DNA from 3 places in the Agromyces sp. CCNWLW203 genome. Region 3 is predicted to be linked to each of the others. Evidence: predicted binding sites of a transcription regulator. Region 3 holds the regulator's gene; each other region holds the start of a gene.

The links. Region 3 encodes HrcA, which represses chaperone genes, less so after heat shock. Its sites were predicted from a motif close to TTNGCACTCGNNNNNNNCGAGTGCNAA; they were not measured.
Region 1: groES (co-chaperone GroES) is a predicted target of HrcA. The motif match lies at 1,581-1,607, and genes of this name have one in related genera.
Region 2: groL (chaperonin GroEL) is a predicted target of HrcA. The motif match lies at 1,641-1,667, and genes of this name have one in related genera.

What each region holds. Positions count from the first base shown of each region.
Region 1 is NZ_JAZHYX010000002.1:132,627-135,899, forward strand. It holds gene VPH61_RS06340 (DUF4190 domain-containing protein) at 1-318, shown strand, start outside; gene VPH61_RS06345 (class I SAM-dependent methyltransferase) at 329-1,516, opposite strand; gene groES (co-chaperone GroES) at 1,699-1,995, shown strand; gene rarD (EamA family transporter RarD) at 2,127-3,083, shown strand.
Region 2 is NZ_JAZHYX010000002.1:297,757-301,029, forward strand. It holds gene VPH61_RS07030 (cold-shock protein) at 256-459, shown strand; gene VPH61_RS07035 (DUF3048 domain-containing protein) at 538-1,587, shown strand; gene groL (chaperonin GroEL) at 1,713-3,273, shown strand, end outside.
Region 3 is NZ_JAZHYX010000006.1:142,022-145,294, forward strand. It holds gene dnaJ (molecular chaperone DnaJ) at 1-880, opposite strand, end outside; gene hrcA (heat-inducible transcriptional repressor HrcA) at 936-1,958, opposite strand; gene VPH61_RS14515 (DUF4870 domain-containing protein) at 2,155-2,583, shown strand; gene VPH61_RS14520 (DUF4870 domain-containing protein) at 2,721-3,107, shown strand; gene hemW (radical SAM family heme chaperone HemW) at 3,091-3,273, opposite strand, start outside.

The sequences.
Region 1 (3,273 bases), on a different contig from region 3:
ATCTCGACGGGGCAACTCCTCATCGTGCACCGGCCTGGGCTCGACACGGTCGAGGAGGCCGAGGAGGAGACGCAGCGGCGGGTGTACAGCTGGGTGGCCGCCGTGGTCGGCATCATCGGCGCAGCGGCATCCCTCTTCGTCGGCTGGATGCTGCCGCTGTCGATCGCGGCCATCGTCTTCGGCGTGCTCGGGCTGCGCCGTGAGGAGCACGGTCGCACCCTGGCCTTCGTCGGCATCGGCACGGGCCTCGCCGGCCTCGTCTTCTCTGCGGTGTGGATCGGGTACTACGCGATCGTCTTCGGCGCGCTTCCGACCTGACCCGCCGGCGTCAGAGCCGCTCGACGAGCAGGGCGACGTGCCGGCCGGCTTCCCGGGTCAGCACGATGGTCGCGGATGCCGCGCCCTTCAGCTTCAGCCTCGTGCGCAGCTGCGCCGGGTCGACGTCGATGCCGCGCTTCTTGATCTCGAGCGTGCCGATGCCGCGAGCGGCGAGGGCCTGGCGCAACTGCCGTTCGTCGGCGGGCAGGCGCTCGATCACCCGGAAGCCTCGTGCGAACGGCGAGTCGAACGCCGTGTCGGACGTGAGGTACGCGATGCCGGAGCTCAGCATCCAGGCGCCGTTCGCGCGCGCCAGATCGCCGATCAGCCGAGCGCGGATCACCGCGCCGTCGGGCTCGTAGAGGTACTCGCCGAGCGGGCCGACCGGGGCGTCTTCGCTGTCGCCGTCGGCCGTGAGCTCCTGTGCGGCGTCGCCGCGGATCACGAGCGCCGCCCGGCGGATGCCCGGTCGGGCGACCGAGCCGAACCACACGCCGAGCTCCACGAGGTCGCCGTCGACGGAGACCCACTGCGCCTCCGCGTCCGGCGGGATCACGTCGCGGTCGGTACCCGGGCCGAGCTTCACGCCGACGGGCATGCGCTCGCCGAGCCCGAAGGCGAAGTCGAGCGAGGGGGAGTACGCCGAGGCATCCGCGATTCTCGTCGTCGTGCCACCCGCGGTGGTGCGCCTGGCCGGGTCGAGCCAGGCGCCGTCGATGCCGCCGAGCGCGACGTTCTCAGCCTGTTCGTGCAGCACCCGCACGTGGGAGAACGGCGTGAGGTTGTAGGCGGCGATCGCGGCGGTGACCTCGTCGGCGTCTGCGGCGGTGACCTCGAGGTCGATCGCGGCCATCGCGAGGGCGTCGCCGCCGATGCCGCAGCCGAGGTCGGCGACGTGGCGCACGCCGGCCCGTGAGAACCGCCCGGCATGCAGAGCCGCGACCTTCAGGCGAGTGGCCTGCTCGAGCCCGGCCTCGGTGAACAGCATGCGCGAGGCGAACGGGCCGAACTTGGCCTCGGCCTTCGCGCGGAGCTTCGCCTGGCTGAGCACGGCGGCGACGAGGGTCGGCGGGTGCCCCTGCTTGCGGAGGTCTGCGACGGTCTTGACGATGTCGGCCTTCGAGTCCCAATCGGGCAGCCCGTCGAGCAGCGTGAGGCCCTCGGGCGAGAGCAGTTCGACGAGTTCGGCGCGTTCCACTCGGCAACGCTAGCACCGCAGGCCGGGCGGTCGGCCGCGGCGGATGCCGCCCCGTCGATGCCCGCTGGCACTCACGTTGCACGAGTGCCAAATCGCGCCTAGACTCGCCTTAGCACTCTCGCTCTGAGGCTGCTAACGAAGTCTTCGCAAGACAGTTTTCTTCACAGAGAGAAGGGAAAACCGTGTCGGTTTCCATCAAGCCGCTCGAGGATCGCATCGTGATCAAGCAGGTCGAGGCCGAGCAGACCACCGCATCCGGTCTGGTCATCCCCGACACCGCCAAGGAGAAGCCCCAGGAGGGCGAGGTCGTGGCAGTGGGCCCCGGCCGCATCGATGACAACGGCAACCGCGTCCCGCTCGACGTCGCAGTCGGCGACAAGGTGATCTACTCGAAGTACGGCGGCACCGAGGTCAAGTTCGGCGGCGAGGACCTCCTCGTCCTGTCGGCTCGCGACGTGCTCGCAGTCGTCGTCCGCTAAGCGCGGCACGAACGATCCGAGGCCCGGACACCCGATGGGTGTCCGGGCCTCGTCGCGTCCAGGGCAGCGGATGCCGCGGCATCCGCCGCCCTGGAGCGGTCGACGCCGGTGCGCGGGCGTAGTCTGTGCAGGTGTCATCCCGCTCCGAGACCCAGGTTCCCGATCCCGCGAGTCCCTCGGCGGGTGTGAGCCGCTCGGGGCTCGCCTACGCGATCGCCGCGTACGGGCTCTGGGGCTTCCTGCCGATCTACTTCATCGCGCTCGCACCGTCCGGTCCGGTCGAGATCGTCGCATGGCGGGTGCTCTTCTCGCTCGTCTTCTGCGCGCTGCTCATCCTCGTGACGCGGGCCTGGCGTGCGCTCGCCGCGCTCTTCCGAGATCGCCGCATCGTGCTCACGATGGGCCTCGCGGGCGTGCTGATCTTCATCAACTGGCAGACGTACGTCTTCGCGGCGACGACGAACCAGGTCGTCGAGGCGGCCCTCGGCTACTTCATCAATCCCATCGTCACGGTCTTCCTCGGCGTGTTCGTGCAGCGCGAGCGGCTGAACCCGACGCAGTGGACCGCGGTCGGCATCTCGATCGTCGCCGTGATCGTGCTCGCCCTCGGCTACGGCCAGCTGCCCTGGATCGCGCTCGTGCTGGCGTTCTCCTTCGGCTTCTACGGCCTCATCAAGAAGCGCGTCGGTCCGAAGGTCGACGCCGTCTCGGGCCTGACGCTCGAGACGGTCTGGCTCGCGCCGCTCGCCGTCGTGCAGCTGGTCTTCGTCGCCATGACGACGGGGCTCACGATCGGCACGGTGAGCGTGTGGCACACGGTGCTGATGGTCGGGCTCGGCGCGGTCACCGCGGTGCCGCTCCTGCTCTTCGCCGCGGCGTCCCGCCGACTGCCGCTCATCTTCATGGGCTTCATCCAGTACTTCGCGCCGTTCATCCAGTTCCTCGTCGGCGTGTTCATCCTGCAGGAGCCCATGCCGCCCGAGCGCTGGGTCGGCTTCGCGCTCGTCTGGCTCGCTCTCGTGGTGCTGACGGTCGACCTGATCCGCGGCGTGCACGCCTCGCGCAGGGTCATCGCCGAGCCGGCGTGAGGCCCGTCGGGGGCGCCCTCCGGCGCCCCCAGGACCTGCGGGGGGCCGACTGAGGCCGGATGCGCGATCTCGGCGCGAAAGCCCGCCTTCGCGCCGATTCCGTGCGTCGGACCCGGCCGAGGTGTCGGCAGGGTAACGATTGGCGCGGTGTTACACGGTTGTGACCGCAGCCGTCTTGTTTCCGCCATGA
Region 2 (3,273 bases), on a different contig from region 3:
CGCCGCCCGGCCGGGGCCGCTCACGGGCGGGCGTTCGCGGCCGCTCGGGTCGTTCGCGACCGCGAATCGTTGCCATTCCGATATCCGCTCAGCTTCGCAGACCCTTGTGCCGGAACGTCCAGTCGTGAGTATCTGGATTCGGCCGCTCGACAGCGCGAGCGCACGGTTCCGTCCCTGGCGTCGTGCGCGCGAGTGAGCGGCCCGGCACAGGCCACGGGCGCGTGCTGATCGGACACGGCAACATGGGAGCAACGCATGGCGAACGGAACCGTCAAGTGGTTCAACGCTGAAAAGGGCTACGGATTCATCACCGTCGACGAGGGGGGCCAAGACGTCTTCGTCCACTACTCCGCCATCGACATGTCGGGGTACAAGGTGCTCGAGGAGGGGCAGCAGGTCGTCTTCGAGGTCGGCACGGGCTCGAAGGGGCCGCAGGCCGAGGGCGTCCGCCCGGCCTGACGAGATTCGCGAGAACGCGCCGCCGGCCCGGCGGCGCGTTCTCGCGTCCGGCTGCGAGCCCCGGGCTACGCTGACCGCATGGGAGCGCAGGCCGGGCGTCCTCCGCGGCGACGGGGAGCGGGGCTCGGCGTGCTCGTCGCCTCGGCGCTGCTGCTGGCGGGCTGCCAGTCGGCGACGGAGCCCGATGCCCCGGCGGCCGAGACCGCCGTCCGCCCCTCGTCCGAGTCCGCGGCATCCGCCGTGTCGTTCGCCCCGTTGCGCGGCACCTCCGCCGAGGCTGCCGCGCTCGCACGGCCTTCGCTCGCGGTGAAGGTCGACAACCACGAAGAGGCGCGACCGCAGATCGCGCTGAACCGCACCGACATCGTCTTCGAGGAACTCGTCGAGGGCGGTCTCACCCGCTACGTCGCGGTCTGGCACTCCGATGTGCCCGACGAGGTCGGCCCCGTGCGGTCCATCCGTCCGATGGACCCCGACATCGCCTCGCCCTTCGGGGGCATCATCGCCTACTCGGGCGGCCAGGACCAGTTCGTCGAGATGATGATGGCGACACCGCTCGTGAACATCGTGTTCGACTTCGACGAGACCGGGCTCTTCTCGCGCGCCGACGAACGGCCGGGCCCCCACGACGTCATCCTGCACTCCACCGAGGCCGTCGCCCGCAACGCCGAGCTTGCGCCGCCGCCGGTGCAGTTCGCCTACGGCACCGCCGATCCGCTCGCGGCCCCGGCCCTCGCCGCGGCGCCGACCTCGCGTATCGACCTCGTCTTCTCCGAAGACCGGTTCCCAGCGTGGGAGTGGGATGCCGCGGCATCCGTCTGGCTCAGGTCGCAAGCGGGCTCGCCCGACCTCGAGGCCTCCGGGGAGCGCGTGCGCGCCACGAACGTCGTGACGCTGCGAGTGGGCATCGACTGGAGCTACGGCGAAGTGCCGAAGACCGTCATGGTCGGCTCGGGCGAGGCCTGGGTCTCCGCCGGGGGGCGGACCGCGCACGGCACCTGGGTGAAGGACGCCGCGGGGTCGCCGATCGTGCTCACCGCCGACGACGGGTCGCCGTTGCGCCTGGCTCCCGGCAACACGTGGGTCGAGCTCGTGCCGAACGAGGGTTCTGCGGCCTTCACGCCCTGAGCGGACAGCCTCGGGCTCGCTTGCACTCGTGGCGGTCGAGTGCCAGAATCGATTTAGCACTCACTCGTTTTGAGTGCTAACCCAACGAATCTTTGAAGACGTCCGGGAAAGGACGAGAGAAACACATGGCAAAGATCATTGCTTTCAACGAGGAGGCCCGTCGTGGTCTCGAGCGTGGCCTCAACACGCTCGCCGACGCGGTGAAGGTGACCCTCGGCCCGCGCGGACGCAACGTCGTGCTCGAGAAGAAGTGGGGCGCACCCACGATCACGAACGACGGTGTGTCGATCGCCAAGGAGATCGAGCTCGACGACCCGTACGAGAAGATCGGTGCGGAGCTCGTCAAGGAGGTCGCCAAGAAGACCGACGACGTCGCCGGTGACGGCACCACGACCTCGGTCGTGCTCGCCCAGGCGCTCGTGCGTGAGGGCCTCCGCAACGTCGCAGCAGGCGCCGACCCCATCTCGCTGAAGCGCGGCATCGAGAAGGCCGTGCGCGCCGTCGAGGCCGAGCTCCTCGCCAACGCGAAGGACGTCGAGACGAAGGAAGAGATCGCCGCCACGGCATCGATCTCGGCCGCCGACGAGCAGATCGGTGCGCTCATCGCCGAGGCGATCGACAAGGTCGGCAAGGAGGGCGTCGTCACCGTCGAGGAGTCGAACACCTTCGGCACCGAGCTCGAGCTCACCGAGGGCATGCGCTTCGACAAGGGCTACCTGTCGGCGTACTTCGTCACCGACCCCGAGCGCCAGGAAGCGGTCTTCGAAGACCCCTACATCCTCATCGTCAACGGCAAGGTCTCCAACATCAAGGACCTGCTGCCGATCGTCGACAAGGTCATCCAGACCGGCAAGCAGCTCCTCATCATCGCCGAAGACGTCGACGGCGAAGCCCTCGCGACGCTGATCGTCAACAAGATCCGCGGCATCTTCAAGTCGGTCGCCGTCAAGGCTCCCGGCTTCGGTGACCGCCGCAAGGCCCAGCTGCAGGACATCGCGACCCTCACCGGTGGCCAGGTCATCTCCGAGGAGGTCGGCCTCAAGCTCGAGAACGTCACCCTCGACCTGCTCGGTTCGGCTCGCAAGGTCATCATCACCAAGGACGAGACGACCATCGTCGAGGGTGGCGGCGACGAGGAGGCCATCGCCGGCCGCGTCGCGCAGATCCGCAAGGAGATCGAGAACACCGACTCCGACTACGACCGCGAGAAGCTCCAGGAGCGCCTCGCCAAGCTCGCCGGCGGCGTCGCCGTCATCAAGGCGGGTGCCGCGACCGAGGTCGAGCTCAAGGAGCGCAAGCACCGCATCGAAGACGCAGTGCGCAACGCGAAGGCCGCCGTCGAAGAGGGCATCGTCGCCGGTGGTGGCGTCGCCCTCATCCAGGCCGGCAAGACCGCCTTCGAGAAGCTCGAGCTCACGGGCGACGAGGCGACCGGTGCGAACATCGTTCGCGTCGCGATCGACGCTCCGCTCAAGCAGATCGCCCTCAACGCCGGCCTCGAGCCGGGCGTCGTGGTCGACCGCGTGCGCAACCTCCCGGTCGGCCAGGGCCTCAACGCCGCGACCGGCGAGTACGTCGACATGCTCGCTGCCGGCATCAACGACCCGGTGAAGGTCACCCGCTCCGCGCTGCTGAACGCAGCGTCGATCGCGGGCCTGTTCCTCACCACCGAGGCCGTCGTCGCCG
Region 3 (3,273 bases):
CGCTCTGGAGGCCGGCCTTGAGCTCGACCTCGACGTCGCCGTCGAGTGCGGCGACCGTCGCGTGCGTGCCGAGGATCGCATCGGTCATCGAGACCTCGAGCGTGCACAGCAGGTCGTCGCCGTTGCGGCTGAAGACGTCGTGGTTCTTGACCTTGATCTCGAGGTAGAGATCGCCGTTGGGGCCGCCGGCGGGGCCGGCCTCGCCCGAGCCCGGCATCTGCAGGCGCACGCCGGTGTCCACGCCCGCGGGGATGTCTACCGGAACAGTGCGACGCGCGCGCACGCGGCCCTGCCCCTGGCACGTCACGCACGGCGTCGCGATGACGGTGCCGTAGCCCCGGCAGGTGCCGCAGGGACTTGAGGTCATGACGTTGCCGAGGAGCGAGCGCACCGAGCGCTGAATCGAGCCGGTGCCGTGGCAGATGTCGCACGTGACGGGTGAGGTGCCCGGCTGGCAGCACGAGCCGTGGCACGTCTCGCACGTCACCGCGGTGTCGACCTCGATGTCGCGGTGCGTGCCGAAGATGACCTCGTCGAGGCCGACCTCGACGCGCAGCAGCGCATCCTGGCCGCGCTCACGGCGCGAACGCGGCCCGCGGGTCTGCTGTCCCGCCCCGAAGAAGGTCTCGAAGATGTCGCCGAAGCCGCCGAAGTTCTGGCCACCGCCGAAGCCGCCCTGGTCGCCGAGGTCGTACTGCTGACGCTGCTTCGGGTCGGAGAGCACGTCGTAGGCGTGCGTGACCGACTTGAAGCGCTCGGATGCCTCGGCCCCCGGGTTCACGTCGGGGTGGAGTTCACGGGCGAGACGGCGGTACGCCTTCTTGATCTCGTCGGGGGTTGCGTCGTGGGAGACGCCGAGGACCTCGTAGTGGTCGGCCACGGAGGGCTTGTCCTTTCGATTGCCGGATGCCGGTCGCGAGCGACGGACGGCGGGTTCAGTTCTCGCCGAGCGTTCGGGAGAGGTAACGGGCGACGGCGCGAACGGCCGCCATGCTGTGGGAGTAGTCCATGCGGGTGGGTCCGACGATGCCGAGGCGCGAGATGTCGCGGCCCGGGATCGCGAAGGCGCTCGAGACGACCGAGGTCTCACCGAGGCCGAACGAGGCGTTCTCGCGACCGATGCGCACCGTGACGGCGTGCTCGTCGGTCGCCATCTCGCCGAAGAGCTTCAGCAGCACCACTTGCTCTTCGATGGCCTCGATCACGCCGAGGATCGACCCGGCGAAGTCCTGCTCGGTGCGCACGAGGTTCGCCGCGCCGGCGACCACGAGGCGATCCTGCCGCTGGGCTCGCGCCTGCTCGGCGAGGGTGACGGCGAGCGTGTGCAGCACCGCGGCGTGGCGCGGGTCGACGTTGTCGAGCTCGCCCGACAGCGCGTCCGCGGCATCCGCCATCGCTCGGCCGCCCGCGATCTCGTTCAACCGCACACGCAGATCGCCGAGCGTCTGCTCGTCGACCGGCTCCTCGAGCTCGGCGAGGCGCTGCTCGACCTGGCCGGAGTCGGTGATCAGGATGCAGAGCACGCGCTCGGGAGCGAGCGCGATGAGTTCGACATGGCGCACACGCGCACTGCCGAAGCTCGGGTACTGCACGACCGCGAGCTGATTGGTGAGCTGTGCGATGAGTCGAACCGTGCGCGCGAGCAGCTCGTCGAGGTCGCTCGATTCGCCGAGGAAGGTCTCGATCGCCTGCCGCTGGGCCCCGCTCAGCGGGCGCACGTCGGTGAGCTGGTCGACGAAGACGCGGTAACCCTTGTCGGTGGGGATGCGGCCCGACGACGTGTGGGGAGCTGCGATCAGCTCCTCCTCTTCGAGCAGCGCCATGTCGTTGCGGATCGTCGCCGCGGAGACGCCGAAGGCGTGCCGCTCGACGATCGACTTGGAGCCGACGGGTTCACGGGACGCGACGTAGTCCTGCACGATCGCGCGCAGGACGGCGAGGCTGCGTTCGGAGACCATGGCCCTCGCTTCCCTCCATCGCTTAGCACTCGTTCTGAGTGAGTGCTAATCATATCGCGCCATACCGTGACACCGCCGTTGCCAGCCGTGTGGCGCGGCGCTAGCTTATGGGTATCCCCCGCGAGTCACCCCCTTTGCAGCGACCCCCGTCGCGCGAGATGCGGTTCATCTGAGAGCCCCCTGAAAGGCACGCCCCATGACCGATCCCAACGCTTCCAGCCCCGACGCCGACGGCCGCCCGACGCCGCCCGCTCCGCCGCAGGGCGCCCCCGCCGGTGCACCGCAGCCGGTCGCCGCCGAACCCCTCTCGCAGGAGCAGGACGTGCAGTGGGCCTCCTTCGCCCACCTCGGCGGCATCGTCGGATTCCTTCCGTCGCTCATCATCTGGCTCGTCTTCAAAGACCGCGGCTCGTTCACCAACGCCGAGGCGAAGGAAGCACTGAACTTCCAGATCACGATCGTCTTCGCCTACATCATGGGCTCGATCCTCACCGTGATCCTGATCGGCGCCTTCATCGTCTGGGCAGCTTGGATCGTGAGCGTCGTCTTCTCGATCATCGCCTTCCTGAAGGCGAAGGACGGCCAGCACTACCGCTACCCGTTCGCCATCCGCCTCATCAAGTAACCGGCCGCCAGCGAGCGCGCCGGGCGAATTCTTCACCCGGCGCGCCCTGCTGTGCCAGCATGAGAGAGCCTCGACCTTCGCCCATCGGGCGACGAGACCGAAATCTCGCCTCCGCGCGAGCCGACCAAGGAGACATCATGTCCGACGCCACCCCGCCTCCCCCGCCGCCGTCGAACCCCTACCAGCAGGGCGGCTCGCAGCTGAACCCCTCCGACGAGAAGCTCTGGGCGACGCTGATCCACATCGGCGGCATCTTCTTCAGCTTCGTGCCCGCGCTCGTCGGCTACCTGATCCTGAAGGACAAGGGCCCGTTCGTGCGTGCGCACACCGCGACCGCGCTGAACTTCCAGATCACGATGGCGATCGCCTACGTGGTCGGCATCATCACCACGTTCATCGTGATCGGCATCTTCATCCTGATCGCAGTCGCGGTCGTCACGATCGTCTTCAGCATCATCGCCGCGGTGAAGGCCAACCAGGGCCAGCCCTACACCTACCCGCTCTCGATCAAGTTCGTGAGCTGAGCTCCGACGCATCGTCGAGCAGACGCCGCACCACGGCGTCCGCGAGCAGCCGCCCTCTCCTGGTGAGTGTCACCACTCCCGAGAGGGCGGCTTTCGCGTCCACCAGGCCGTCAGCCATGAGTCCTGCGACCGCGTGGCGGCCGGCGGCGTGCAGGCTCGCGATCTC